DNA from 3 places in the Kocuria oxytropis genome. Region 3 is predicted to be linked to each of the others. Evidence: predicted binding sites of a transcription regulator. Region 3 holds the regulator's gene; each other region holds the start of a gene.

Region 1 (9,835 bases), on a different contig from region 3:
GGCCGGACGGGACGGGACGGGGCACGGCGGGAGCGGCGGCGGACTGGCTAGAGTGGAGGCCATGAGCGCTTCCTCCACCGAGACCCGACCCCGTGCCGTCGTCACCGGTGCCACCGGAGGCATCGGTCGCGCGTGCGTGCTGGACCTGGCCCGCGACCACGACGTCCTGGCCCTGGGGCGCGACGCGGGGCGGCTGGCGGAGCTCGCCGAGCTCCCGCACGTCACCGTCCGCGCCGCCGACCTGACCGACCTCGAAGCCCTGCCGGCCGTGGTCGCCGACCTGGACCGGGTCGACGTCCTCGTGCACTCCGCGGCCCTCGCCGGGCGCACCACCGTGGAGTCCGCGTCCGTGGCGGAGTGGCGGGCCCAGCTCGAGCTCAACGTGGTGGTCCCCGCGGAGCTGACCCGGCTCCTGCTGCCCGCCCTGCGGGCCGCGCGGGGCACGGTCGTGTTCCTCAACTCCGGCTCGGGGCTCAACGCCCGCGGTGGGGACGCCGTCTACGCGGCCTCGAAGTTCGCCCTGCGCGCGCTCGCCGACTCCTTCCGCCAGGAGGTCGAGGCCGACGGGATCGTGGTCGCCTCCGTGCACCCCGGACCCGTCGACACGCAGATGCAGCGCGACATCCAGGCGTCGCTGGGCCACGAGTACGTCCCGGAGCGCTACCTCCGCCCGGAGTCCGTGGCCGCGGCGGTGCGCGCCGTCGTGGACGCGGGCGAGGACGCGCAGCTGACGAGCGTGACCCTCCGTCCCCGGGCCGAGACCCGGTGACCGGCGAGGACACCGGACCCGAGGCCGCCGTGCCGGGGGACGCCGTGCCGGGGGACGCCGTGCCCGACGACGACGCCTCCGGTGCGGGACTGCCGCTGGACGGTGCGGCCGAGGCCGGTGGGGGAGCGGCGCCGGGGCGGCCACCGGCGACGGTCGGGGATCCGTCCGCGACCGGTCAGGCCCTGGACGACGTCGACCGCGAGATCCTGGCCCTGGAGAACCTCCAGTGGAAGTACCAGGGAGCCAAGGAGATGGAGATCCGCCGCCGCCTGAAGCTCTCGCCCACGCACTACTACCAGCGGCTCAACGTCCTGATCGACACCCGCGCCGCCCTCGAGCACGACCCCATGCTCGTGGCCAGGCTGCGCCGGCAGCGAGGAGACCGGGGATGACCCAGTACCCGCACGACGAGTTCGACGACGTCCCCGAGGACGGGCCCCGCCAGGGCGCCCACCGCGGCCTGCGGCCGACCGTCCGGGTGGGTGCCCGTGAGCTCGCGGCCATCGTCCTGGCCGGGGTGCTCACCCTGGGCGTGGGGGTGTTCGCCTTTCTCAACGCACCTGCCGACGCCGGCACGACACCCGCCGCAACGACACCCACGGCAACGACACCCACCGCAACGACACCGAGGCCGAGCCCCCCGGCCGCGAGTCCGGCGACCCCCTGACCCCACCGGAAGGAACCACCGTGCAGATCGAAGGAAGCAGAGTCCGCCTCCGTGACTGGACCGAGGAGGATCTCGCTGCCTACGAGACGTGGATCATGCCGCCCGCCGGCGGCGGTGAGCACGAGTGGCAGCGCACGGACGGCCCGTTCTACCCCAACTTCACCGCGGAGGGCGCCCAGCGCTGGCTGGCGACCCTCCGGGAGCACGTGGCGGCGGGGGACTGGCCGGACCCGCGCGAGACCATGGTCATCGCCGACGCCTCCGACGACCGGTTCATCGGGCAGGTGTCCTGGTACTGGTCGGAGAAGCCCACGGAGGACCCCGGGGACGGCACGCACCTGCTGCCGCTGCGCTCCCTGGGCATCACCGTCTACTCCCCGGAGCACTGGAGCGGCGGCTACGGGACCGAGGCCCTGCGCCTGTGGATCGACCACATCTTCGCCCGCTCCGACTCCCACCGCCTCGACCTCGAGACGTGGAGCGGCAACGTGGGCATGTGCCGGGTCGCCGTGAAGCTGGGCTTCACGGAGGAGGCCAGAATCCGCCGTGCCCGCAAGGTCCGCGGCGAGTACTACGACCGGATGATCTACGGCGTGCTCCGGGAGGAGTGGCAGGGCTGAGCGGATTCGGCTCAGGGGTTTGCACTCTCCGGGGACGAGTGCCAAGATTGCGATTAGCACTCAGTCGTGTGGACTGCTAATGGATCGGTCCCCGGCCCGACCCGGGCAGCCACCGGCACAGGAGTGACACCTCAACCACCACGGTGAGGTGCCGCGCGGCGTCGGGAAGAGTCCGTCGCCGTGCGCGCCGTCCGTCGCGGGCACCGTGGAGGTCGACCGTTTGTCTACCGTCCAGGAGGGACGAAGTCACATGGCAAAGATGATTGCTTTCGACGAAGAGGCACGCCGCGGTCTCGAGCGGGGTCTGAACACCCTGGCCGACGCCGTCAAGGTCACCCTCGGCCCGCGCGGCCGCAACGTGGTCCTCGAGAAGGCCTGGGGCGCCCCCACGATCACCAACGACGGCGTGTCCATCGCCAAGGAGATCGAGCTCGACGAGCCGTACGAGAAGATCGGCGCGGAGCTCGTCAAGGAGGTCGCCAAGAAGACCGACGACATCGCCGGCGACGGCACCACCACCGCCACCGTGCTCGCCCAGGCGCTCGTCAAGGAGGGCCTGCGCAACGTGGCCGCCGGCGCCGACCCGCTGAGCCTCAAGCGCGGCATCGAGAAGGCCGTCTCCGCGGTCACCGAAGAGCTGCTGGCCTCCGCCAAGGAGGTCGAGACCGAGGAGCAGATCGCCGCCACGGCGTCGATCTCCGCCGGCGACCCCGAGATCGGCCGCCTCATCGCCCAGGCGATGGAGAAGGTCGGCAAGGAGGGCGTGATCACGGTCGAGGAGTCCAACACCTTCGGGCTGGACCTCGAGCTGACCGAGGGCATGCGCTTCGACAAGGGCTACCTCTCCGGCTACTTCGTCACCGACGCCGACCGCCAGGAGGCCGTCCTCGAGGATCCCTACATCCTCGTGGTCAACTCCAAGATCTCCGCGGTCAAGGACCTGGTCCCCGTGCTCGAGAAGGTCATGCAGGCCGGCAAGCCGCTGCTGATCATCGCCGAGGACGTCGAGGGCGAGGCCCTGGCCCTGCTGGTGCTCAACAAGATGCGCGGTTCCATCAAGTCCGTGGCCGTCAAGGCCCCCGGCTTCGGCGACCGCCGCAAGGCGCAGCTGGCCGACATCGCCATCCTCACCGGTGGCCAGGTCATCACCGAGGAGGTCGGGCTCTCCCTCGAGACCGCCACCGTGGACCTGCTGGGCCAGGCCCGCAAGGTCGTCGTGACCAAGGACGAGACCACGATCGTCGACGGCGCCGGCACCGCCGAGGAGATCGAGGGCCGCGTGGCCCAGATCCGCGCCGAGATCAACAACTCGGACTCGGACTACGACCGCGAGAAGCTGCAGGAGCGCCTGGCCAAGCTGGCCGGCGGCGTGGCCGTCCTCAAGGCGGGTGCCGCCACCGAGGTCGAGCTCAAGGAGCGCAAGCACCGCATCGAGGACGCCGTGCGCAACGCGAAGGCGGCCGTGGAGGAGGGCATCGTCGCCGGCGGCGGCGTGGCCCTGATCCAGGCCGGCCAGAAGGCCTTCGACAAGCTGCAGCTCACGGGCGACGAGGCCACCGGCGCGAACATCGTCAAGGTCGCCATCGATGCCCCGCTGAAGCAGATCGCGATCAACTCGGGCCTCGAGGCCGGCGTCGTCGTGGACAAGGTCCGCGGCCTGCCCCTGGGCCACGGCCTCAACGCCGCCACCGGCGAGTACGAGGACCTGATGGCCGCGGGCATCAACGACCCGGTCAAGGTCACCCGGTCCGCGCTGCAGAACGCGGCGTCCATCGCCGGGCTGTTCCTCACCACCGAGGCCGTCGTGGCCGACAAGCCGGAGCCCGCGGGCGCCGGTGCCGGTGCCGACGACGGCATGGGCGGCATGGGCGGCATGATGTGATCGACGGCTGACCCGTCGAGCGTGCCCAGCACGCATCCGGCACGGGCCGGGCACCTCCGACGAGGTGCCCGGCCCGTCGTCGTCCCCGCAGGGCGTGCCGCTGGCGCCCGAGTGGTGTTCAATCGGAGGCACCAGCTGCCGGAGGAGGAGCCGTGGGCGTCGTCGTGTGGGATGCGGTTCCCGTCCAGGTCGCGCTCGTGCTGATCGCCTTCGGCCTCACCTCCCTGGTGGGCCTGGAACGGCGGCTGCGGCGCAAGAGCGCCGGGCTGCGCACGCACGCCCTGGTCGGCACCGGCTCGGCCGTCTTCACCCTCGTCTCCGCCTACGGCTTCGGCGCCCTGCCCGGCATCGACGCCGGTCCCGACCCCTCCCGCGTGGCGGCCCAGATCATCACGGGCATCGGCTTCCTCGGCGCGGGCGTGATCTTCACGAACCGGGACGTGGTGCACGGGCTGACCACCGCCGCCAGCATCTGGCTCTCCGCGGCCATCGGCATGGCCTGCGGGGCCGGGCTCGTGCCGCTCGCCGTGGTCGCCACGGGACTGCACTTCGTCTCCGCGCTGATGCTGACCCCGCTCTCCCGCCGACTGCCCGGGATGGTGGCGCCGCAGGGACTGCGGCTGCGCTACGAGGACGGGCACGGCGTGCTGCGCGAGGTCCTCACGGTCGTCGACGAGCTCCAGCTGAGCGCCTCCGTGGTCTCGAGCCGGACGGTCGAGGGCCCCACCGGGGCCGAGGTCGAGCTGCTCCTGCGGCTCGACGGCAAGACGGACCTGCGCACCGCGGCCGTGCAGCTCTCGAAGGTCGCCGGGGTGCGCGACGTCGCCCAGCAGCAGCTCGAGCAGGAGCCCGGCGACTGAGCGCCCGTCCGGCCCCGGGGCCGTGGCGTTCGAGGGCGGGCCGCCGTGAAAAGATGGGATCCATGACGATCACAGCTGCCGCCGACGGCTCCGCGCTGGGCAATCCCGGTCCCGCGGGATGGGCCTGGTACATCGACGACAACACCTGGCGGGCCGGCGGATGGCCGCACGGCACCAACAACATGGGCGAGCTCAAGGCGGTCCTGGACCTGCTCGAGGCCACGGCCCACCGCCCCGAGGAGCCCCTGCGGGTGCTGTGCGACAGCCAGTACGTCATCAACTCGATCACCAAGTGGATGCCCGGCTGGAAGAAGAAGGGCTGGAAGAAGAGGGACGGCAAGCCCGTCCTCAACGTGGAGCTCATGAAGGCGCTCGACGCCGCGATGACCGGCCGGAACGTGCACTTCGAGTGGGTCAAGGGCCACGCCGGCCACGAGCTCAACGAGGCGGCCGACCAGCGCGCCCGCGCGGTGGCCACGGCCTTCCAGACCGGGCGCCCCGCGCCGGAGGGTCCTGGCTTCGACGGCGCAGGGGCCCGCCCGGGCGCGGAGGGCCCCGTCGTCGCCGGTCCGCGGCCGGCGGAGGACACGGAGCCCGGCGGGCCCGGTGACGGCGACGACCCGGACCTGCTGAGCGAGCTGCTCGCCCACGAGGAGGAGCTGGCCCGTGGGCGCACGGCGGGGGAGACCGTCCTGGACCTCGAGCGGGACCTGCTGCGCCCGGAGGTCCGGGCGGACCCGGGCCGGCTGGGCCAGCTGCTGCACGAGGGCTTCGCCGAGGTCGGCGCCTCGGGGACGTGGTGCTCCCGGGAGGACGTCCTCGCCCGGCTGCCCCGCGAACCGGCCCTCGGCGCCGTGGACCTGCACGTGCTCACGACCACCGACCTCGGCTCGGCCGCCGTGCACCTCGTCTACCGGCTCACGGCGGGGGACCGCACGAGCCTGCGCAGCTCCCTGTGGGTCCGGGAGGACTCCCGCAATGAGCTGGGTCCCTGGCAGCTGCGCTTCCACCAGGGCACCGACGAGTCCTGACGGGTCCGCTCACACCTCGGGGGCGTCGTCGGCGGGCTCGATCCCCGGCACGCGCACGGTCATGGTCGCCCCGCCGCCGGGGGTCGCGGTGAGCCGCACGGTGCCGTCGTGCTGCTGGACGATCGCGGCCACGATCGACAGTCCCAGCCCCGTGCCGCCGGTCTCCCGGGTGCGGGAGGAGTCGGCCCGGTAGAAGCGCTCGAACACGCGCTCCGCGTCCTCGCCCTGGATCCCCGGGCCGTGGTCGCGCACCTGCAGGACGGCGTTGAACGTGTCGTCGACCGAGTGCTCCACGCCCACCGCGATCTCGATCGGGGTGCCCTCCGGGGTGTAGCGCAGGGCGTTGGTCACGAGGTTCGCCACGACCTGGCGGAGCCGGAACTCGTCGCCGTGCACCCACGCCGAGACCGGCCCGCCGCCCCGCAGGCCCTCGACCGTGATCCGCCGCTCGGGGGCGGAGACCCGGGCGTCCCCGGCCGCGTCGAACGCGAGGTGCAGCAGGTCCACGTCGACGTTCTCGGCGGGCCGACGCTCGTCGAGGCGGGCGAGCATGAGCAGGTCCTCGACGAGCTGCGTCATCCGCTGCGCCTCGGACTCGATCCGGGACATCGCCCCGGCCACGTCCTCCGGCTGCTGCAGGGCGCCGTGCCGGTAGAGCTCCGAGTAGCCGCGGATGGTCACCAGGGGCGTGCGCAGCTCGTGGGAGGCGTCGGCCACGAACCGCCGCAGCTTGGCCTCGGACCGGGTCCGGGCGTCGAAGGCGTCCTCGATGTGGCCCAGCATCGCGTTGAGGGACGCCGAGAGCTGGCCGATCTCGGTCTGCCGGTTGTAGCCCTCCATGCGCTGGGAGAGGTCGCCCTCCGCGATGCGGGCGGCGGTCTGCTCCACCCGGTGCAGGGGTGCGAAGGCGCGGGTGACCAGGACCCAGCCGACGGCCATGGCGGCGAACAGGGTCGCCACGCCGAAGCTGAGCGTCAGGAGGGTCACCGCGCTGAGCATCGCGTTCATGTCGTCGAGCGGCTCGGCGACCGCCACCACGAGGTTCAGCTGCTGCGTCTCGGCCGCGACCACCCGCCACCGGCGGTCCGGGGCGTCCACGGAGCCCACGGTGGTCGGCTCGAAGGGGTGCTCCCGCACCTCCTCGAGATCGACCTGGGACAGGTCCGGCCGCCGCTCGAGCACGCCGTCCGGCGTGTGCACCGCCTCGGCGAGCGTCCTGCCCTCGGCGTCGAGCAGGAACCCGGCGTGGGGGACCTGCACGGCCTGCCCCGTGCCCAGGTCGGCCACCAGCACGGTGGACACCGGCTGCACGGACTCGACCAGGCCGCGGTCGATGTCGTTCAGCAGCGAGCTGCGCAGCACCGAGATCGCCACGAAGCTCGTGACCAGGATGGACAGGGCGAGGAGCAGGCCCGTCAGGACCATCAGCTGCGAGCGCAGCGAGGTCGAGCGCCACCGGGAGGACAGGGTGTGCATCCCGGGACCGGGTCAGTGGTTCTTGTGCGAGGACCGCAGGAGGTAGCCGACGCCCCGCTTGGTGTGGATCAGCGGCGGCAGCTCCGGGTCGTTGTCGATCTTCCGGCGCAGGTAGGAGATGTAGGACTCCACGATGGAGGCGTCCCCGTTGAAGTCGTACTCCCACACGTGGTCGAGGATCTGCGCCTTGGACAGCACCCGGTTCGGGTTGAGCATGAGGTAGCGCAGCAGCTTGAACTCGGTGGGGGAGAGGTCGATCTCGCGCTCGCCCCGGAACACCTCGTGCGCGTCGTCGTCGAGGACCAGGTCGTCCACGCGCAGCCGGGAGTCGTCCTCCTCGGCCGGCTGGGTGCGGCGCAGCACCGCGCGGATGCGGGCGACGACCTCGTCGAGGCTGAAGGGCTTGGTGACGTAGTCGTCCCCGCCCACGGTCAGCCCCGTGACCTTGTCCTCGGTCTCGTCCTTGGCCGTGAGGAAGAGGATGGGGAAGTGCCGCCCGGACGCGCGCAGCTTGCGGGTCACGGAGAAGCCGTCCATGTCCGGGAGCATGACGTCCAGCACCGCGAGGTCCGGGTTCTCGGACTCCGCCTTGGCCAGGGCGTCACGGCCGTTGGCGGCGGTGACGACCTCGAAGCCGGCGAAGCGCAGGGACGTGGCCAGCAGCTCGAGGATGTTGGGCTCGTCGTCGACGACGAGCAGTTTCGCTTCGGGGTTGTCATTCTTCACGACACCCATTTTCTCGGAACACCCTGAAAGCCGCCTGAACGGCGGTCACCGGTCCTCGGGGAGTTCCCCGGGGGCCTCATGACCGGGGGCCTCGTGACCGGGGGCTTCGAGATCGGCGGCGTCGAGGATCCGGTAGGCGTAGCCCTGCTCGGCGAGGAAGCGGCGGCGCTTGGCCGCGTACCCGGCGTCCACGGTGTCGCGCGCCACCACGGTGTAGAACGTCGCCGGGCGGCCGTCGCGCTTCGGGCGCAGCAGCCGGCCCAGGCGCTGCGCCTCCTCCTGCCGGGAGCCGAAGGCCCCCGAGACCTGCACGGCGACCGAGGCCTCCGGCAGGTCGACCGAGAAGTTCGCGACCTTCGAGACCACGAGCACCGGCAGCTCCCCGGCGCGGAACGCGGCGAAGAGCTTCTCCCGCCGTGCCGTGCTCGTGCTGCCCTGGAGCACCGGGGCGCCGAGCAGCTCGCCCAGCTCGCCGAGCTGGTCCAGGAACTGCCCGATGACCAGCACCGGCTCCCCGCGGTGACGCGCCACGAGCCGGGCGACGACGTCGAGCTTGTGCGGGGAGGACGAGGCGAGACGGTGCCGGTCGGCGTCCTCGGCGGAGGCGTAGGCCATCCGGTCGGCCAGGGGCAGCTCCACCCGGACCTCGACGCAGTCGGCGGGCGCGATGTGGCCCTGGGCCTCGATCTCGCGCCAGGGCGCGTCGTAGCGCTTGGGCCCGATGAGGGAGAACACCTCGCCCTCGCGGTGGTCCTCGCGCACCAGGGTGGCCGTGAGGCCCAGGCGGCGCCGGGCCTGCAGCTCGGCGGTCATCCGGAACACGGGGGCGGGCAGCAGGTGGACCTCGTCGTAGACGATCAGCCCCCAGTCGTGGCCGTCGAGCAGCTCCAGGTGGGGGTGGAGGCCGCCGCGGCGGGACGTCAGCACCTGGTAGGTGGCGATCGTCACGGGACGGACCTCCTTGACGGCCCCGGAGTACTCGCCGATCTCGTCCTCCGTGAGGGTGGTCCGCCGCAGCAGCTCCGCCTTCCACTGCCGCGCCGAGACCGTGCTCGTGACCAGCACGAGCGTCGTGGTGGAGCTCGCGGCCATCACCCCGGCGCCGACCAGCGTCTTGCCGGCGCCGCAGGGCAGGACGACCACGCCGCTGCCGCCGGCCCAGAAGTTCTCCACCGCGTGGCGCTGGTACGGGCGCAGGGCCCAGGCCTCGCCCGTGAGCGGGTCCGTCTCCGTCAGGGCCACGGGGTGGGGCGTGCCGTCCACGTAGCCGGCCCGGTCCTCCGCCGGCCAGCCCACGGTCAGCAGCAGCTGCTTGAGCCGGCCGCGGGCGCTCCCGTGCACCACCGTGGTGGCGCCGTCGATCCGGGGCCCGAGCAGCGGGGCGATCGTGCGGTGCCGGGAGATCTCCTCCAGGACGGGGGCGTCGTGGCTGCGCAGCACGAGCCCGTGCACGGGGTCCTGCTCGAGCACCAGCCGGCCGTAGCGGGACATCGTCTCGTCGATGTCCAGGAGCAGGGCGTGCGGGACCGGGAACCGGGAGCGGGTGAGGAGGACGTCGAGCACCTGCTCGGCGTCCAGCCCGGCGGCGCGGGCGTTCCACAGGCCCAGCGGGGTGATCCGGTAGGTGTGCACGTGCTCCGGGGCGCGCTCGAGCTCGGCGAAGGCCGCGAGCTCGCGCCGCGCGTCGTCGGCGTCCTCGTGGTCGAGCTCGAGCAGCACGGTCCGGTCGCTCTGGACGATCAGTGGTCCCACGGGGCGGCTCCTCGGCTGTCGGGCGAACGGTCGGTCGGGCGGCCGGCGGGGT
Region 2 (9,835 bases), on a different contig from region 3:
GTGAGCAGGCCGTCGAGCACCGGCAGGGCCTTCGCCCGCGCGTCGAGGCCCACGTGCACGTGCACCCCGTAGATGACCATCTGCCGCCCCCAGTACTGGGCGCGGTCCACGAGCTTGTGGTAGCGCTGCTTGTCGGTGACCTGCTGGTCCTGCCAGCGCGCGAACGGGTGGGTGCCCGCGGCGAAGACCTCGAGGCCCTGCGGGTCGGTGACCTTGCGGATCTCGTCCATCATGGTGGACAGCTGCTCCGTGGAGTGGGCCACGTCCCGGCACACCCCGGTGACCAGCTCGATGGTGTTGAGCAGGAACTCCCCGGTGAGGTGCGGGTGGTCGCCGTCCGTGCCCCAGTCCGGATGGTCCGCCAGGACGGCCTCGTACGTCTCCCGGCCCCGGGGCACCAGGTCCCCCGTGCTGCCGTCCACGAGGGCGATCTCCCACTCGACGCCCAGCGTCGACTGGTGGGAGCGGGCGAACGAGATCTCCACGCGGCAGGTCCTCCGTGCTGTCGAGGGGGCGGGCGCCCGGTCGGGAACGGGCCGGACGGCCCGCGGAGCCCTCAGTCTACGGTTTCCACGACGATCACGACGCGCTGCTCCGCGGGGTCCGCACCGGCCCGTGCCGGGCCTCCCGCCGCCGGGGCCGGTGCCGGGCCCGGGGCCGTCCGGGTGACCACGAGCGTGGCGCGGCCGGGGCCCTTCGGGGCGAGCCGGCGGCGCAGCTCCTCCGGGGTCACGTCGGTGCCGCGCTTCTTGATCTCGAGCGTGCCCACGCCGTGCTCCCGGACCCACCGCTTGAGCACCTTGACGGTGTGCGGCAACACCTCCCGCACGCGGTACGCGCGGGCCAGCGGGGTGCGCACGAGCTCGTCGGAGGTGAGGTAGGCGATCCTGGGGTGGATCAGGCGCGCGCCCAGCTGCCGGGCGAGGTCCGTGACGAGGCCCGCCCGGATCACCGCGCCGTCCGGTTCGTAGAGGTACGCGCCCACAGGCCCGACCACGGCGTCGGCGTGGGCGGGGTCGTGGTCCTCGGCGCTGGTGAGCTCGGCGGAGCCGTGCGCGGACAGCACGAGAGCCGCCCGCCGCACGCCGGGGCGGGCCACGGCGTTGAACCAGAGCACGGCCTCGACCACGTCGCCCCGGTCGGAGACCCACTGCGCCTCGCACCCGGCGGGGACCGCCTCGTGCGGGATGCCGGGCCCCAGCTTCACCCCGACGGGCAGGCCGCGCCCGGCCAGCGCCTCGGCGAAGGACAGGGGCGGGGAGAACGCCTCGGGGTCGAAGATCCGGCGGGTGCCCGACGACGACGTCGTGCGCCGGGCCGGGTCCAGCCACACCCCGTCCGGCGGCCCGCCGGGCAGGGAGGCGAGGTCCAGCCGCTCGACGTCGGCGTGCAGGACCATGACCTCGGGGAACGGGGCGAGGTTGAGGGTGGCGACCGCGGCCGTGGTCTCGTCGAGCTCCACGGCGGTGACCCGGCGGTCGAGGGAGGCCAGCGCGAGCGCGTCCGCGCCGATCCCGCAGCCGAGGTCGGCCACGTGCGTCAGATTCGCGCCGGCGAAGCGCCGCGCGTGCAGGGCGGCCACCCGCAGCCGGGTGGCCTGCTCGAGACCGGCGCGGGTGAAGAGCATGCGGCCGGCGAAGTCCCCGAACTTCTCCTGCGCCCTGGCGCGGAGCCGGGCCTGGGTGAGCACCGCGGAGACGAGCTCGGCGTCGTGCCCCGCGGCCCGCAGCCGGGTGGCGGTGCGCAGGGCGTCCGCCTCGTCGTAGGGGCCCAGGGAGCCGAGCAGGGCCATGCCCTCCTGGGTCAGCAGCGGGGCGATCTCGCGGGGGTCGACGGGGGTCTCGGAGCTCATGGGTGCCGTTCGGGTCGGGGGCGGGTCAGACGAAGTAGATGCCGATGCGGTGGCCGTCGACCTCCTCCACGCGGATGTCGATGCCGTAGATCTCCCGCAGCACGGCCGGGCGCATGATCTCCTCGGGCGTGCCGTGGTGGAGGAGGGCGCCGTCCTTCATGGCCATGATCCGGTCGGAGTAGCAGGACGCGAAGTTGATGTCGTGGATGACGAGCACCACGGTCTTGCCGAGGTCGTGGGCCATCTGCCGCAGCAGGCGCATCATCTCCACCGCGTGCTTCATGTCGAGGTTGTTGAGCGGCTCGTCGAGCAGGACGTAGTCGGTGTCCTGGGCGACGACCATGGCGATGAACGCCCGCTGCCGCTGCCCGCCGGAGAGCTCGTCCACATAGCGGTCGGCGAGCTCCTCGAGCTGGAGGTAGCGCAGCGCCCGCTCCACGTGCTCCCGGTCCGCGGCGGTGTGCCGGCCCTTGGAGTGCGGGTGCCGGCCGAAGGCCACGAGGTCCCGGACGCTCAGCCGGACCGACAGGCTGTTCTCCTGGCGCAGGATGGACAGCTTCCGGGCCAGCTGGTCCGAGGGGGTGCCGAGGACGTCGAGGTCGTCCACGAACACGGTGCCCTCGTCCATGGGCAGCAGCCGCGCGGCCATGGACAGCAGGGTCGACTTCCCGGCGCCGTTGGCGCCGATGATCGAGACGATCCCGCCCGCCTCGATGGTTCCCGAGACGCCGTCGACGACGGTCTGCGCCCCGTACCGCTTGGTGAGGCCCGTCAGTTCGATCACGATGTGCTCCTTGTCACTTGAGGGATCCCCGCAGCAGCAGCACGAGGAAGAGCAGCCCGCCGGCGAACTCGATCACGATGCTCAGCGCGGTGTCGAAGGCGAAGACCTGCTCCAGGACCACCTGGCCCCCCACGAGCGCGATGATCCCCAGCAGCACGGCCATGGGGAGCACGTGCCGGTGGCGGAAGGTCCGGCACAGGGCGTAGGCGAGGTTCGCCACGAGGAGCCCGAAGAACGTGATGGGCCCGACCAGCGCGGTGCACACGCCCACGAGCACGGAGCAGACCACCAGCACGGCCGTGACCACCCGGGTGTGGTCGACGCCCAGGCTGATCGCCGTGTCCCGGCCCAGGGCCAGGACGTCGAGGTGCCGGCGGAAGGCCAGCGCCACGAGGGAGACCAGCCCCACGAGCAGCGCGGACAGGCGCAGCAGCCCGGTGTCCACGTTGCCGAACGAGGCGAACATCGCGTCCTGGAGGACGACGAACTCGCTGGGCTCGAGCAGCCGCTGCAGCAGCGAGGAGATCCCGCGGAAGACGGTGCCGAGGACGATGCCGACCAGCAGCACCAGGTGCAGGGACTTCCCCGTGCCCGTGAACAGCCAGCGGTAGACCAGCCAGCTGAACCCCACCATGAGCGCGAGCTCGAGCCCGAACGTCGCCCCGTCGCCGAGGGCGACCACGCCGACGGAGCCGAGGGAGAACACCAGGACCGTCTGGATGAGCACGTACAGCGCGTCGAAGCCCATGATGGACGGGGTGAGGATGCGGTTGCCGGTGACCGTCTGGAACAGGACCGTGGACACCCCCACGGCGTAGGCGACGAGCACCATGGTCAGCACCTTGTTGACCCGGCGCGGCAGGACGTAGCCGAGGTCCCCGCCGAGGTCCACGGTCAGGTACAGGCCGATCGCGGCGGCGGCCAGCACGGCGAGGATCCCGATCCAGGCGCCGGGGGAGAGCGCCGTGCGGGGCCGCCGGGGGCCGCCGGCGGCCAGGGCGGGAGGCAGGGCGGAGGTGCCGGCGCTCACCGGTGACGCCCCCTCAGCAGCATGGTCAGGAACAGGGCGCCGCCGACCACGGCGACGACGGTGCCCACGGGGATCTCGTACGGATAGCGGATCACCCGGGCCGCGATGTCGCACGCGAGCACGAAGCCGGCGCCGAGGACGGCGACCCACGGCACGGTGCGGCGGGAGTTGTCGCCCACCAGCATGGACACGAGGTTGGGCACGACCAGCCCCAGGAAGGGGATCGACCCGACGGTGACCACGACCACGGCCGCGATGAGGGCCACCAGGGTCATGCCCAGGGCCATGACCTTCCGGTGGTCGATGCCCAGGTTCGTGCTGAACTCGTGGCCCATGCCCGCGACCGTGAACCGGTCCGCGGCCACGTAGCCGACCGCCGTGAGCGCCAGCACGAGCCAGAGCAGCTCGTAGCGGCCCCGCAGCACGCCGGAGAAGTCGCCGAGCATCCAGGCGTTGAGCGTCTGCAGCAGGTCGTAGCGGTAGGCGAAGAACGTGGTGACGGAGGCGATCACGTTGCCGAGCATGATCCCCACGAGCGGCACCAGCAGGGTGCCGCGCAGCGGGATGCGCTGGAGCACGAGCAGGAACAGGGCGGTCCCGGCGACCGCGAACACGGAGGCCGAGCCCATCTTCAGCAGCAGCGGGGCCGAGGGCAGGAGCAGGGTCACGACGAGCAGGCCCGCCTGCGCCGACTCGACGGTGCCCACGGTCGAGGGCTCCACGAACTTGTTCCGGACCATGAGCTGCATGATCAGCCCGGCCACGGACAGGGCCAGGCCGGCCAGCACCACCGAGGCGGTGCGGGGGAAGCGGGAGACCGCGATGATCTCCATCGAGGACCGGAAGCCCTCGAGGTCCCCGGCGAGCAGCTGCCCCGTCAGGGACCAGGGGGTGACGTCCAGGACCCCGACGAAGGTGCTGACGACCGCCAGGACCAGCACGAGGGCGCCCGCGGCGGCGAGCCGGCGGGCGTTGGCCCGGGCCAACGCCCCGGGGTCCACGGGGGTGGAGCCCGCCGGTGGCGGCGCCGGTGCGGGGCCGGCGCTCGCGCGGCGCGGCGCGGGGGGCACGACGGTGCTCAACGTGGCGTGGTGGTCATCGGGGGCCTTCCGAGGTCGAGGGGCGGGTCGCGGCCGCGGGCCGAGGCGGCCCCGGGCGCTCCGCACGGACGCCGTGCGGAGCACCCCGGGGGTCGCGCTCGTGCCCCGGTCGGCGGATCAGGAGAGGGACTCCTGGACCTCGTCGATCATGGCCGGGAGGTTGTCCAGGCCGAAGCCGACCAGGTACCAGCTCGCGCTGTCCACGTAGGTGATCCGGTCCTGCTGCGCCGCGGTGGTGCCGTCGACCAGCTCGTTGTCGAGGACCTGCCGGGCGGCCTCGCCGCCGGACTGGCCGATGGCGGTGTCGCGGTCCAGCACGAAGAGGTGGTCGGGGTCCGCGGCGGAGATCGCCTCGAAGGAGACGGCCTCGCCGTGGGTGCCCTCGGCCTGGACGTCGGCGGCGGACTCGAAGCCCAGCAGGTCGAAGACGATGTTGCCGAAGCGCGAGTCCGGGCCGTAGGCGTTAACCTCGCCGGCGCTGGTCAGCAGGAACATCGCGGAGCCGGCCCCGGCGGTGCGGGCCTTCGTCTCCTCGATCTGCTCGTCGACGGCGGTCAGCCGCTCCTCGACCTCGGTCTCCTTGCCGAAGATCCGGCCCAGGGTCTCGGACTGCTCGGTGAAGGAGTTCAGCGCGTCGGTCTGGTCGAGCGAGAGGTCCACGGTGGGGGCGATCTCGGCGAGCTCGTCGTAGAAGTCGGCGGTGCGCCCCGAGATGATGATCAGGTCCGGAGCGGCCTCGGCCACGGCCTCCAGATCGGGCTCCTTCATGGACCCGGCGTTGACGTAGTCGTCCGACGCGTACTCGGCGAACTGCTGGGGCAGGCTCCCGCTCCGGGGCAGGCCCTGGACGTCCTCGCCCAGCGCCCGCAGGGAGTCGAGGACCCCGAGGTCGAAGGTGATGACGTCCTCCGGGTCCACGGGGACGTCCGTGGTGCCCTGCGCGTGCTCCACGCTGACGGTCTCCGCCGAGGCGGCGGCCGGCGCGTCCTCGTCGGTGGCCGCAGCCCCCGAGGTCGAGCAGCCCGCGAGGGCCAGGACGGAGGCGGCGGCCAGCAGGGCGGTGGAGCGGTGTCGGGCAGTGCGGTTCATGGTCTTCCTTCGGGCAGGGGTCGCCGGCGTGCTCCGGGGTGGAGGGGGCCGGCGGGATCCGGTGGGCACGACGGGGCCGCACACCGGTGTGCGGGGACGTGCAGGGAGGGGCACCGTGACTCGGCCGAGGTAAGGGTTGCCTTACCGCTCAACCTAGAGCGTCCGGCGAGCCGAGGCAAATCATTGGCGAACACCGGTGTGACCTAATGGCTCGCCCGTGGTTCCCGGGGGGTCGGTGCGCTGGCACTCGCCTTGACCGACTGCCAGGCCCCTCCTATAGTCGGCCTTAGCACTCTCCGGGTGAGGGTGCTAAGGGCCAGGCGATCGATCGGCACCGCGACGACGGTTGGTGCGCCCCCCGGCCCGAACGCTCGACCGCGGGCTCCGCCCGCGGTCGCCCACCGTTTTCCACCCCTACAGACAAGGAGAGATCGTGTCGGTCTCCATCAAGCCTCTCGAGGATCGCATCGTCGTCCAGCCGCTCGCCGCCGAGCAGACCACCGCGTCCGGTCTCGTCATCCCGGACACCGCCAAGGAGAAGCCCCAGGAGGGCAAGGTCCTGGCCGTCGGGCCCGGTCGTGTCGACGACTCCGGCAACCGCATCCCGGTCGACGTCAAGGAGGGCGACGTCGTGATCTTCTCCAAGTACGGCGGGACCGAGGTCAAGTACAACGGCGAGGAGTACCTGGTGCTCCCGGCCCGCGACGTGCTCGCCGTCGTCGAGAAGTAGACCCGGGGTCCCGACCCCGGCGCACACCGCGCAGTCCTGACGAAGGGTGCCCGCCGCGCGCCCCGCTGATCCGGCGGGCCCGCGGCGGGCACCCTTCGCCGATCCCGAACCCCGACCCCCGCTGGCGACCCCAGCCACCCAGAAGGAGCCATTGTCCATGGCCAAGCAGCTGGCATTCGACGATGCCGCCCGCAAGTCCCTCGAGAACGGCGTCAACAAGCTCGCCGACACCGTCAAGGTCACCCTCGGCCCGCGCGGCCGCAACGTGGTGCTCGACAAGAAGTGGGGCGCCCCCACGATCACCAACGACGGCGTGACCATCGCCCGCGAGGTCGAGCTCGACGACCCGTACGAGAACCTCGGCGCCCAGCTCGCCAAGGAGGTGGCGACCAAGACCAACGACGTCGCCGGCGACGGCACCACGACCGCGACCGTGCTCGCCCAGGCGCTCGTCAAGGAGGGCCTGCGCAACGTGGCCGCCGGCGCCGACCCGCTGAGCCTCAAGCGCGGCATCGAGAAGGCCGTCCAGGCCGTCTCCGAGCGCCTGCTGGAGAACGCCCGTCCCGTGGAGGGCGCCAACGTCGCCCACGTGGCGACCATCTCGGCGCAGGACCCGGCGATCGGCGAGCTCATCGCCCGCGCCTTCGAGACCGTCGGCAAGGACGGCGTCATCACCATCGAGGACGGCTCGAGCACCGAGGTGGAGCTCGACGTCACCGAGGGCATGCAGTTCGACAAGGGCTACCTGTCCCCGTCCTTCGTGACCGACGCCGAGCGCCAGGAAGCGGTCATGGAGAACTCCCTGGTGCTGCTGTACCAGGGCAAGATCTCCTCGGTCCCGGAGCTCATGCCCGTGCTGGAGAAGGTCCTCCAGGCCAAGAAGCCGCTGACCATCATCGCCGAGGACGTCGAGGGCGAGGCCCTGTCCACCCTCGTGGTCAACAAGCTGCGCGGCAACCTCGACGTCGTGGCCCTCAAGGCCCCGGGCTTCGGCGACCGGCGCAAGGCGATCCTGCAGGACCTCGCCGTGCTGACCGGCGGCCAGCTCATCACCGCCGAGCTGGGCATCAGCCTGGACCAGGTGACCCTGGAGCAGCTGGGCACCGCCCGCCGCGTCACGGTCACCAAGAACACCACCACCGTGGTGGACGGCGGCGGGACCGAGGCCGAGATCCAGGACCGGGTCGCCACCATCCGCGCCGAGGCCGAGCGCACCGACTCCGAGTGGGACCGCGAGAAGCTGCAGGAGCGCCTCGCGCGCCTGGCCGGCGGCGTCTCCGTGATCAAGGTCGGCGCGGCCACCGAGGTGGAGGCGAAGGAGCGCAAGCACCGCATCGAGGACGCCGTGTCCTCGACGCGCGCGGCCCTCGAGGAGGGCATCGTCTCCGGCGGCGGCACCGCCCTGGTGCAGGCCGCGAAGGTCCTCGACGAGTCCGACCTCGGGCTCACCGGCGACGCGGCGACCGCGCTCGGGATCGTCCGCCGCGCCCTGCGCCAGCCGCTGTACTGGATCGCGCAGAACGCCGGCCAGGACGGGGCCGTGGTCGCCGCCCGCGTGGCCGAGCTCGAGCCCGGCCACGGCTACGACGCCGCCACCGGCGACTACGTCGAGATGGTCGGCGCCGGGATCATCGACCCGGTCAAGGTCACCCGCTCGGCGCTGCAGAACGCCGCGTCCATCGCGGCGCTCGTGCTGACCACCGAGGCGCTCGTGACGGACAAGCCGGCCGAGGACGACGGGCACGGCCACCAGCACTGATCCGTCAGCACTGACCGGTCAGCACTGATCCGTCAGCACTGACCGGTCCCGCACCGCGGACCCGTCCCACCACCGGTGGGGCGGGTCCGTCGCCGTTCCGGGACTCCGCGCCGGGGGCTCCGGTAGAGTGCGGGGGTCCGTCCGACCGCCGCCGCGCCCGCGGCCGCACCGCGACCCCAGGAGAACCCCATGACCAGCCCCCGTGTGCAGGACGCGCCCGCCGGTGCCGGGACGGACACGGCGCGGCGCGTGGCCCGGTACGCGGGGTTCCGGCCCGAGGTGCAGGGCCTGCGGTTCGTGGCCGTGCTGCTCGTGGCCGTCTACCACGTGTTCCTGGGGCGGGTCTCCGGGGGCGTGGACGTCTTCCTGCTGATCTCGGCGTTCTTCCTGACCCTGTCCTTCGTGCGCAAGCTCGAGGCCGGGCGGCCGCTGGCGCTGGGGCGGTACTGGCTGCACGTGTTCAAGCGGCTGCTGCCGCTGGCGGTGCTCACGATCCTGGGCACCCTCGTGCTGGCCTGGTGGTTCTTCCCGGAGGCGCGGATCGACCGGATCCGCACCGAGGCGCTGGCCTCGGTGCTCTACGTGGAGAACTGGGCGCTGGCGCTGGCGGAGGTGGACTACTACGCGGCCGACGACTCCACGGCCTCGCCGTTCCAGCACTTCTGGTCCCTGTCGGTCCAGGGACAGGTGTTCCTGCTCTGGCCCCTGGTGTTCGGGGCGGCGTGGCTGCTCTGCCGACGCGGCCGGTGGCGCCCCGTCCCGGTGCTGGCGGTGTGCTTCGGCCTGATCTTCGCCGCGTCCCTGGCCTGGTCGGTGCACGCCACGGCCACGAACCAGGCCTTCACCTACTTCGACACCCGGGCCCGGCTGTGGGAGTTCGCCCTGGGCTCGCTGCTGGCCCTGGCCCTGCCGTACCTGAACCCGCCCCGGGCCGTGCGGGTGGTGCTGGGCTGGGCCGGGATGCTCAGCATGGTCTCGGTGGGGGTGCTGGTCGACGTGCAGGGGGCGTTCCCGGGGTGGATCGCGCTGTGGCCGCTGGCCTCGGCGGCGGCGATCATCGTGGCCGGGCGGACCGGGTCCCCGTTCGGACTGGACCGGATCCTGGCCTCGGCCCCGCTGGTGCGGCTGGGCGACGCCTCCTACGCGCTGTACCTGGTCCACTGGCCGCTGCTGATCGCCTATCTGGTGCTGCGCGACCGTCCCGTGGCCGGGCCGCGCTCCGGGGTGGCGATCATCGTGGTCTCCCTGCTGCTCGCCGTGCTGCTCACGAAGCTGGTGGAGCGCCCGTTCCAGCGGTGGGCGTGGCCGGAGCGCACCAAGGGGCGGCTGGCGGTGTCGGTGGCCGTGAGCCTGGCGCTCGTGGCCGTGCCGGTGCTGGTGTGGCAGCAGGCCGACGCGCGCCGCGCCGCCGTGCTCGCCGAGGAGGCCGCCCGCAACAACCCCGGGGCCGCGGTGCTGGCCCCGGGCTTCGAGTTCCGGGGCGACCCGGAC
Region 3 (9,564 bases):
GTCCCCTCGGCCGGCTCCTCCGCGGTGCCCGGGCGCAGCTCGTCCATGGGGAAGGACAGGACGTCCGTGGGGCCGGGCAGGTCCATCCACTCGAGGTGCAGGCGCGCCATCTCGTCCTCGTCGACGACGGCGATCGACAGCTCCGCGTCGGGGTGCACGTGCAGCCGCTCCAGGACGTGGCCCGCGAGCCGTCCCAGCAGCTCGACGTCGACCGCGTCCCAGGCCGGGCGCTCCCCGGCGGGCACGTCCCGCGGGTCGACCTGGACGTCGAACTCGACGGCCATCAGGCCTGCTCCCCGTCCCCGGCAGGAGCGGCCGGGGCGGCGTCGCGGGCGGCCCGGGCGTCGTCCTTGCGCCGGCGCCGCTCGTTGCGGTGCCGGTTGGTCGTGTCGAAGGCGTCGTAGGCGCTGACGATCCGGCTCACCAGCTCGTGGCGCACGACGTCCTCCGCCGTCATCTCCGTGAACGCGACGTCCTCGACACCGCTCAGCACGTGCTGGACCTGGCGCAGGCCCGAGGCCGCGCTCCCCGGCAGGTCCACCTGGGTGACGTCCCCGGTGACGACCATCCGGGAGCCGAAGCCGAGCCGGGTGAGGAACATCTTCATCTGCTCGGGGGTGGTGTTCTGCGCCTCGTCGAGGATGATGAACGCGTCGTTGAGGGTCCGCCCGCGCATGTAGGCGAGCGGGGCCACCTCGATGGTGCCCGCCTCCATGAGGCGCGGGATCGACTCCGGGTCCATCATGTCGTGCAGGGCGTCGTAGAGCGGGCGCAGGTACGGGTCGATCTTCTCGCTGAGCGTCCCGGGCAGGAAGCCCAGCCGCTCCCCCGCCTCCACGGCCGGGCGGGTGAGGATGATCCTCGACACCTCCTTGGCCTGCAGCGCCTGGACGGCCTTGGCCATGGCGAGGTAGGTCTTGCCCGTCCCGGCCGGGCCGATGCCGAAGACCACGGTGTGCTCGTCGATGGCGTCGACGTAGGCCTTCTGGTGCAGCGTCTTCGGCCGGATCGTGCGTCCGCGGCTCGAGAGGATGTTCTGGGTCAGCGCGCCGCTGGGCCGGGCGGTGAGGTCCCGGCCGATGAGCTCGAGCAGCTGGGCGATGACCTGGGGGGTGATCGAGGTCTCGCGGCCCGCCAGCACCTTCAGCTCCTCGAAGAGGGTGGCGACGATCCGCACGGGCCCGCTCGGCCCCTCGATCCCCAGCTCGAGACCGCGGGGGCTGGTCGCGAGCCCCGGGAACGCGGCCTCCACCCGGCGCAGGGTGTCGTCCCCGGATCCGAGGCAGCGGACCATGGTCTCGCGGTCGGGGAAGGTGATGACGGTGCGGGCCGTCAGGGGGTGCGTGGTGCCGGGCAGCGTCTCAGTCATGGGTCCGGCCGCGCGGGCCGTGCTCTCGCTCTCGATCGGGTGGGTGTGGTAGAGGCGGTGGACGGGTGCCGTCCTGACTCCAGGGTACCGCGCGGTTCCGGCACCCGTGGGCACGGGGGCGCACATTCCGATTTGGTATCGGTCCCGGCCGCCGGGGGTCCTCGGCTGGGGGCGCCACCGGCCGCTGTGCTGGAATGGTCCGGTCCTCCGGCAGGGGGACAGGTGCGGCCTCCCCCGGTGCCGGCACCGCCCCAGCAGAACCCGGAAAGCCGAGGTGCGCGTCCCCCCATGTCCACTGCCCGTTCCCAGCACGCGCCCGCCCGCGGCCGGCTCCCCGTGCTCGCGCTCTGTGCCGTGGGCACCCTCGTCCTCGGCGCGTGCGCCACGGCTCCGCAGCCCTCCCCGGACGGCGCGGTCCCCGCCTCGAGCGCGGCGCCGGCCTCCTCCGCGGCGACGAGCACCGCCGACGGGGACGTGGCCACCACCAAGCTGCCGGTCTATTGGGCGGGGCCCGCGGGTGACGAGGAGCGGCTGTTCCGGGAGTTCCGGGACGCGTCCGAGGCGGACGCCGCCGTGGATCCCATCGCGGCCGCGGCCGAGCTGATGACCGCGGCGACCCCCGCGGACCCTGACTACCGGACGCTGTGGGCCCCCGTGGACCGCGTCGGCGCCTCGACGTCCCCGGACGGGACCATCACCGTGGACCTGCCGTCCGAGGCCTTCCGCCCGGGCCTCGACGAGCGGGAGGCCCGGCTGGCGCTCCAGCAGCTCGCGCACACGGTGACCGACGCCGCGCACACGGCGGGCCTGCTCCCCGAGGGCTCGGAGGCCGAGGTCGTGGTGCTCGTGGACGGGCGTCCCGACGAGGAGGTCTTCGGCTCCGTGCGGCTGGACGTCCCCCTGCGCCCCGACGAGCAGGCGCAGGCCCCGGTGATGATCGAGGAGCCGCAGCAGGGTGCGCGGACCGAGCAGACGGTGACGCTGTCCGCCCGCGTGCTGGACGGCGTCCGGGACTGCGGGTGGACCGTGCGCGGGCCGGACGGGCAGGAGGTCTCGGCGGGTGCGGCGGAGATCGCCCCCCGCGGCGGCGGCAGCGCCGGCTTCCGGACCGCGCTGGAGCTGGAGCCCGGCGAGCACGGGGTGACGGCCTCCTGCCGGGACGCCGGGGGCGGGACGGTGCACGACGACAAGGACGTGGAGGTCGTGGCCGGCTAGGCCTCCGGTGCCCGGCCCACCGGGATCCGGCCCACCGGGATCCGGCTCACCGGGCTCCGGAGGGCCAGCGGCCGAGTCCGGCGCTGAGCACCGCCAGGGCGGCGGGCCCGGCGGTCGAGCTGCGCAGCACCTCCGGGCCGAGCCGGACCGCCAGGGCCCCCGCGCCGGTCAGGAGCTCGAGCTCGGCGGGGGCGATGCCGCCCTCGGGGCCCACCACGAGCACGATCCGCTCCGCACCGTGCCACGGGGTCCCGGCGGCCCCGGACAGCCCGGCCAGCCCGTCGACCGCCTCCTCGTGCAGGACCAGGCCCCGGGTACCCGGTTCCGCGAGCAGCCGGGCGAGCTCGCGGGTGGTGCACAGGGGCAGCACCTCGGGCCAGGCCGCCCGGCGGGACTGCTTCGCGGCGGCCGCGACCGTGTGCACCCACTTCTCGTGGCTCTTGGCCGCGCGCTCCTTCTTCCACCGCACGATCGAGCGGTCGGCCTGCCAGGGCACCACGGCGTCGACGCCCAGCTCGGTGGCGGTCTCCACGGCCAGCAGGTCCCGGTCGCCCTTCGCGAGGGCCTGGGCCAGCACGAGCCGGGGCGTGCGCCCGGGGTCGGTGGTCACCGTCTCCACGTCGACCTCCATGCTCTCGCGCTCGCCGGTGCGCAGCCGCCCGGTGGCCCGCGCTCCCGCGCCGTCGACGAGCTCGAGCCGCTCGCCGGGGGCGAGGCGGCGCACGGTGACGGCGTGCCGGGCCTCGGGACCCGTGACCGTCAGCACGGCCCCGGGGCCGAGGCCGGTGAGCCGCCCCGGGTCGACCTTGAAGACGGGCAGGCTCACAGGTCGGAGAACCTGTCCTTGAGCCGGGAGAAGAAGCCGCCGGAGCCGGCCGGGGTGTTCAGGGTGGTGCCGGTGGACTGGTCCTCGCCGCGCAGCCGGGACAGCTGCTCGAGCAGCTCGCGCTGCTCGTCGTCGAGCGCCGTGGGCGTCTCGACCTCCAGGTGCACGAACAGCTCCCCGCGCCCTCCGCCGCGCAGCCGGGTGGCTCCGAGCTCGTGCAGGGTCACGGTGTGACCGGTCTGCGTGCCGGGGGCCACGGGCACCTCGCGCTCGCCGTCGAAGGTCTCGAGGGTCACGGTGGTGCCGAGGGCCGCGGAGGTCATGGGCACGCGGACGCGGGCGTGCAGGTCGTCGCCCTGGCGCTCGAAGGTGGGGTCGGGATCGACCTTGAGCTCCACGTACAGGTCGCCGTTCGGTCCGCCCGCCGTGCCGGCCTCGCCCTGGCCCGAGAGCCGGATCCGGTTGCCGGTCGAGACGCCCGCGGGGATCTTGACCGTCAGCGGCCGGCGGTCCCGCACCCGGCCCTCGCCGTAGCACTCGTGGCAGGGGTGCTTGATGACGGTCCCGAAGCCCTGGCAGGTGGCGCAGGGCGCCGCGGTGACCACGGTGCCGAGGATCGACTGGACCTGGCGCTGGACCTGGCCGGAGCCGTGGCAGACGTCGCAGGTCTCGGGCTGGGTCCCGGCCTGGCAGCAGCTGCCGTTGCAGGTGGGGCAGACCACGGCGGTGTCCACGGTGATCTTCTTCTCGGTGCCGAAGACCGCGTCCTTGAGCGAGACGCGGACGTTGATCAGGGCGTCCTGGCCCTGCCGGGTCCGGGACGCGGGCCCGCGCCGCCCGGAGCCGGCGCCGCCGGCGCCCTGGAAGAAGGTGTCGAAGATGTCCGCGAAGCCGAAGCCCGAGCCGGGGAAGCCGCCGCCGAAGCCGGTGTCCGTGCCGTTCTCGTTGCCGGTGGCGTCGTAGACGCGCCGCTTCTCGGGGTCGGAGAGGACGTCGTTGGCGTGGGAGAGGCGCTTGAAGTCCTCGGCGGCCTCGGGGCCGGGGTTGACGTCGGGGTGCAGCCGGCGGGCCTTCTTCCGGTAGGCCTTCTTGATCTCTTCCTGGCTGGCGTCCCGGGACACGCCCAGGGTCTCGTAGTGATCGCTCACCGTGGTCCGTTCTGTCGAGAGGTCTGTGGTGGGTTTTCGGTGGCGGGCCCCGGGGACCGGGGCCCGCGGGGGCTCAGCCCCCGAGGATACGGGAGAGGTAGCGGGCGACCGCACGCACGGCGGCCATCGTGGACGGGTAGTCCATGCGCATCGGTCCCACGACCCCCACCTTGGACTGGGGCCCGTAGCCGGTGGCGACGACGGCGGCCTCGGACAGGGGGCCCTCGGCGTTCTCCGTGCCGATCCGCACGGCGACCCCGCGGGCGTCCTGCTCCATCTCCGAGAGCAGCCGCAGCATGACCACCTGCTCCTCGAGCGCCTCGAGGACCGGGCCGATGCTCAGGTGGAAGTCCCCCGTGGCACGGGCCAGGTTGGCGGTGCCGGCCATGACCATCCGGTGCTCGGCCCCGCCCGCGGCGAGGGCGCCGACGGCCTCCCCCACGGCCGCGGCGGCGGGCTGCAGCGGCGGGGCGGTGCCCGCCACCATCAGCGCGAGGGCGTCCGGCACCGCGGTCAGGGAGCGCCCGACCACGGCGGCCAGCACGCGGGCGCGCAGCTCGAGCAGCTGGGACTCCTCGAGCGGGGCGCGCAGCACGACCACGCGCTGGGCCACCCGCCCGTTGGTCGGGATGAGCACCACGAGCACCCGGCCGACGCCGAGGTCCACGACCTCGACGTGGCGCACGGTGACCCCGGACGCGTGCGGGTACTGCACGACCGCGACCTGCTGGGTGAGCTGCGCGAGCAGCCGCACGGTGCGCTCCATGACGTCGTCGATGTCCGCGGCGTCGTCCAGCAGCCGCTGGATGGCCCGCCGCTCGGGACCCGAGAGCGGCTTGACGGCCGCGATCTGGTCGACGAAAGTGCGGTAGCCCTTGTCCGTGGGGATCCGGCCCGAACTGGTGTGGGGGGCCGTGATCAGCCCCTCCTCCTCGAGGGCGGCCATGTCGTTGCGCACCGTGGCCGAGGAGACGCCCAGCCGGTGCCGGTCCACGAGCGCCTTCGAGCCCACGGGCTCGCGGAAGTGCACGTAGTCCTCCACGATGGCCTGCAGGATCTGCAGTCGTCTCGGATGGTTCACGTCGCTCCTCCCCCGGTCCGTTCTCGTCGCCCGCCCCCTGGCACTCGGGCGGGCACAGTGCTAACGCCGTCCAGTGTAGCCCCCGTGTCCGACGACCGGGCCGCGACCACCGGTTTGGTACGCTTCCGGCTGATCCGCGCCGGACGCGCGGCACCGCGACCCGGGAGGACGACCATGAGCGAGCACGGCTGGGGTCCGCGCAGCCTCGACGACGACGCCCTCGCCCGCCGCCGCCCGGCCTCCCCGGAGGTGCCGGTCGCCCCGGGGATGGTCCTGGAGGACGTCACGACCGGTTGGGTCGGCGCCGTCGTGTCCCTGGAGACCATCGGCGGGATGCGCGTGCTCGGCCTCGAGGACCGGAGGGGCCGGGTCAAGGCGTTCCCCCTGGGGCCGGGCTTCCTGCTCGAGGGCGAGTCCGTGGTCGTGGTCGAACCCCGCCGGGCCCCCGCGGCGCGCAAGCCCTCCCGCACCCGGTCCGGGTCCGTGGCCGTCGAGGGGCTGCGCGCGAGCACCGCGAAGGCCTCCCGGGTGTGGGTCGAGGGCTACCACGACGCGGAGCTGGTCGCGAAGGTCTGGGGCCACGACCTGGCGGTCGAGGGCATCGTGGTGGAGCCCCTGCACGGCATCGACGACCTGCCCGCCGCCGTGCGCGAGTTCGGGCCCGGTCCCGGGCGGCGGCTCGGGATCCTCGTGGACCACCTCGTGGCCGGCTCCAAGGAGTCCCGGATCGCCGCCGAGACCATGCGCCTGCCCGGCGCCGCGGGCAACGTGCTGGTCCTGGGCCACCCCTACGTCGACATCTGGCAGGCGGTCAAGCCGCGCACGCTCGGGGTCGACGCCTGGCCCGTGGTCCCCCGCGGCACCGACTGGAAGACCGGCACCGCCGCCGCCCTCGGCTGGCCGCACCGCACCCCCGGGGACCTGGGGCGGGCCTGGCAGCACATCCTCTCCCGCGTGGACAGCTACGCCGACCTGGAGCCGTCCCTGCTGGGCCGGGTCGAGGAGCTCATCGACTTCCTCACGGCCCCCGGGGCCTGATCCGGCGCACCAGCGCGCCCCGCCGTCCGCCCTGCCGCCGCGGTCCGTCACAAAGGCACACGCGCGCGGCCGCCACCTGTCGCCGCCGGGACCGGCCGGTAGGATGGTCCTGTCCCACCCACCTGCCGCGGCCCCACCGCGGTCCCACCTCCGAAGGACTTCCGTGCCCGTGCAGACCGACCCCCGATCGAGCCGCGAGAACACCGGGGCCCCGTTCGAGGGCCTTGCCCCCGTGGCCCAGCCGCTGACCGTCACCGAGGACCACCAGTGGGCGACCCTCGCGCACTTCGGCGGTGTCATCGGCTTCGTCCCGTCGTTCCTGGTCCACCGCGTCTTCCGCGGGCGGGGTCCGTTCACGGAGCAGGAGTCGATGGAGGCCATGAACTTCACCCTGCTGCCGAGTCTCGTGGTGGTGGCCGGGATCCTGCTCGCCCCGGTGCCGTTCATCGGCTGGTTCTTCGCGCTCGCCGCCGCCGCCGCGTGGCTGCTGCTGGCCGTGGGGTCCCTCATCGGCGGCGTCCGCGTGAACCGCGGCGAACCGCACCGCTACCGCTTCAACACCCGGCTCTACGACCGGCTCGCCGAGAAGCTGCGCGAGCGCTCGCGGGAGCGCGCACGGCGCGGCTGACGCCACCCGGTCCCCCGCCTGCTCCGCTCGTGGGTCGTGCCGGGGGACAGTCAGGGGAGCAGCCGCCGCACCACGGCGTCCCCGAGCAGCCGGCCCCGCAGGGTCAGGACCACCGATCCGGCCAGGGCCGCCGCCGGCTCCACCAGACCGTCCGCGATCAGGCCCGCCACTGCGGCCCGCCCGTCCTCGGCCAGGGCGGCCGTGGGCAGCCCGTCCCGGATCCTGGCCTCCAGCATCACCCGCTCGAGGTGCCGGGTGTCCGCGTCGAGGACCTCGCGCCCGGCCGCCGGCGAGTGCCCCGCACGCACCCGGTTCGTGTAGGGCACGGGGTGCTTGAGGTTCCACCAGCGGGTCCCGCCCACGTGCGAGTGCGCTCCGGGGCCGATGCCCCACCAGTCCTGGTTGTGCCAGTACGCGAGGTTGTGCCGGCTGCGGTGGGCCAAGGGGTCGGCGCCGTCCGCGGGCCGGGCCCAGTTGCTCACCTCGTACCACTCGTAGCCGGCCTCCGCGAGGAGCCGGTCGGCGAGCTCGTACTTGTCGGCCTGGTCGTCCTCGTCGACCGGCGGGACCTCGCCGCGCCGCATCCGCGCCGCGAGCCTCGTGCCGTCCTCGATGATCAGGGCGTAGGCGGAGACGTGGTCCGGCTCGTAGCCGACGGCCGTGCGCACCGAGTGCTCCCAGTCGGCCAGGGACTCCCCCGGGGTGCCGTGGATGAGGTCCACGCTGACACCCAGGCCCGCCTCCCGTGCCCACCGGACGGCGCGCGGCACGTTCTCGGGGTCGTGCGTGCGGTCCAGGACGGAGAGCACGTGCGGAACGGCCGACTGCATGCCGAAGGAGACCCGGGTCACCCCGGCCTCCCGCAGCACCGCCAGGGACCGGGGCGTCACGGAGTCCGGGTTGGCCTCCGTGGTCACCTCCGCGCCCGCGGCGAGACCGAAGCTCTCGCGGGCCTGCGCCAGGACCGCCGCGAGGTCCTCGGCGGGCAGCAGCGTGGGCGTGCCGCCGCCGAAGAACACGCTGTGCAGCGGGCGGGGGGCCGCTCCGGAGTCCTCCAGCACGCGGCGCGCCCACCGGACCTCCGCGGCGGCGTCCCCGGCGTAGGCGTCCTGGGACACCCCGGGGCCGAGCTCCACGGCCGTGTAGGTGTTGAAGTCGCAGTAGCCGCACCGGACCGCGCAGAACGGCACGTGCACGTAGAGGCTGAGCGTGCGGTCGGCGGAGCCCTCCACGGCGGAGGGCGGCAGCAGTCCGTCGAGCGGGCCGGGCAGGCCCTCCGGCTGTGCGGGGGCCACTACTTCTTCTTGTCCTTCGCCCCGGCCTCGTCGGAGGACAGCGCCGCGACGAACGCCTCCTGCGGGACCTCCACGCGGCCCACCATCTTCATCCGCTTCTTGCCCTCCTTCTGCTTCTCGAGCAGCTTGCGCTTGCGCGAGATGTCCCCGCCGTAGCACTTGGAGAGCACGTCCTTGCGGATGGCCCGGATGTTCTCACGGGCGATCACCCGGGAGCCGATGGCCGCCTGGATGGGGACCTCGAACTGCTGGCGCGGGATGAGCTCCCGCAGCTTGCCGGTCATCATCACCCCGTAGGCGTACGCCTTGTCCCGGTGGGTGATCGCGCTGAAGGCGTCCACCGGCTCGCCCTGCAGGAGGATGTCCACCTTGACGAGGTCGGCGGCCTCCTCGCCCTCGGCCTTCCAGTCCAGGGACGCGTAGCCCTTGGTGCGCGACTTGAGCTGGTCGAAGAAGTCGAAGACGATCTCGGCGAGGGGAAGCCGGTAGCGCAGCTCCACGCGGTCCTCGGAGAGGTAGTCCATGCCCTTGAGCTGGCCGCGCTTGGACTGGCAGAGCTCCATGATCGCGCCGATGAACTCGGAGGGCGCCAGGACGGTGGCGGCGACCATCGGCTCGCGGATCTCGGCGATCTTCCCCTCGGGGAACTCGGACGGGTTCGTGACCACGCGCTCGGAGCGGTCCTCGAGGGTGACGTTGTAGCTCACCGAGGGCGCGGTGGAGATCAGGTCGAGGTCGAACTCCCGCTCCAGCCGGTCCCGGGTGATCTCCAGGTGGAGCAGGCCCAGGAACCCGCAGCGGAACCCGAAGCCCAGGGCCGCGGAGTTCTCGGGCTCGTAGACCAGGGCGGCGTCGTTGAGCTGGAGCTTGTCCAGGGCGTCGCGCAGCACCGGGTAGTCGGAGCCGTCGATGGGGAACAGCCCCGAGAAGACCATCGGCTTGGGGTCCTCGTAGCCGCCCAGGT

What was found. The regulator HrcA, encoded in region 3, represses chaperone genes, less so after heat shock. The targets are predictions, from matches to a motif close to TTNGCACTCGNNNNNNNCGAGTGCNAA.
Region 1: groL (chaperonin GroEL) is a predicted target of HrcA. The motif match lies at 2,110-2,136, and genes of this name have one in related genera.
Region 2: groES (co-chaperone GroES) is a predicted target of HrcA. The motif match lies at 6,096-6,122, and genes of this name have one in related genera.

Annotation. Positions count from the first base shown of each region.
Region 1 is NZ_JAVFXA010000003.1:42,495-52,329, forward strand. Features, by position in the region: gene QYM41_RS04170 (SDR family oxidoreductase) at 62-769, shown strand; gene QYM41_RS04175 (DUF3263 domain-containing protein) at 766-1,161, shown strand; gene QYM41_RS04180 (hypothetical protein) at 1,158-1,436, shown strand; gene QYM41_RS04185 (GNAT family N-acetyltransferase) at 1,457-2,056, shown strand; gene groL (chaperonin GroEL) at 2,307-3,938, shown strand; gene QYM41_RS04195 (MgtC/SapB family protein) at 4,091-4,798, shown strand; gene QYM41_RS04200 (RNase H family protein) at 4,861-5,829, shown strand; gene QYM41_RS04205 (sensor histidine kinase) at 5,839-7,305, opposite strand; gene QYM41_RS04210 (response regulator transcription factor) at 7,318-8,040, opposite strand; gene QYM41_RS04215 (DNA repair helicase XPB) at 8,077-9,783, opposite strand; gene QYM41_RS04220 (helicase-associated domain-containing protein) at 9,771-9,835, opposite strand, start outside.
Region 2 is NZ_JAVFXA010000002.1:7,673-17,507, forward strand. Features, by position in the region: gene QYM41_RS02455 (glutamate--cysteine ligase) at 1-485, opposite strand, end outside; gene QYM41_RS02460 (THUMP-like domain-containing protein) at 557-1,852, opposite strand; gene QYM41_RS02465 (iron ABC transporter ATP-binding protein) at 1,878-2,636, opposite strand; gene QYM41_RS02470 (iron chelate uptake ABC transporter family permease subunit) at 2,650-3,666, opposite strand; gene QYM41_RS02475 (ABC transporter permease) at 3,663-4,748, opposite strand; gene QYM41_RS02480 (siderophore ABC transporter substrate-binding protein) at 4,884-5,855, opposite strand; gene groES (co-chaperone GroES) at 6,289-6,585, shown strand; gene groL (chaperonin GroEL) at 6,743-8,344, shown strand; gene QYM41_RS02495 (acyltransferase family protein) at 8,534-9,835, shown strand, end outside.
Region 3 is NZ_JAVFXA010000008.1:150,233-159,796, reverse strand. Features, by position in the region: gene ybeY (rRNA maturation RNase YbeY) at 1-284, opposite strand, end outside; gene QYM41_RS10330 (PhoH family protein) at 284-1,369, opposite strand; gene QYM41_RS10325 (GerMN domain-containing protein) at 1,658-2,584, shown strand; gene QYM41_RS10320 (16S rRNA (uracil(1498)-N(3))-methyltransferase) at 2,631-3,410, opposite strand; gene dnaJ (molecular chaperone DnaJ) at 3,407-4,558, opposite strand; gene hrcA (heat-inducible transcriptional repressor HrcA) at 4,632-5,639, opposite strand; gene QYM41_RS10305 (DUF3097 domain-containing protein) at 5,814-6,677, shown strand; gene QYM41_RS10300 (DUF4870 domain-containing protein) at 6,841-7,305, shown strand; gene hemW (radical SAM family heme chaperone HemW) at 7,356-8,600, opposite strand; gene lepA (translation elongation factor 4) at 8,600-9,564, opposite strand, start outside.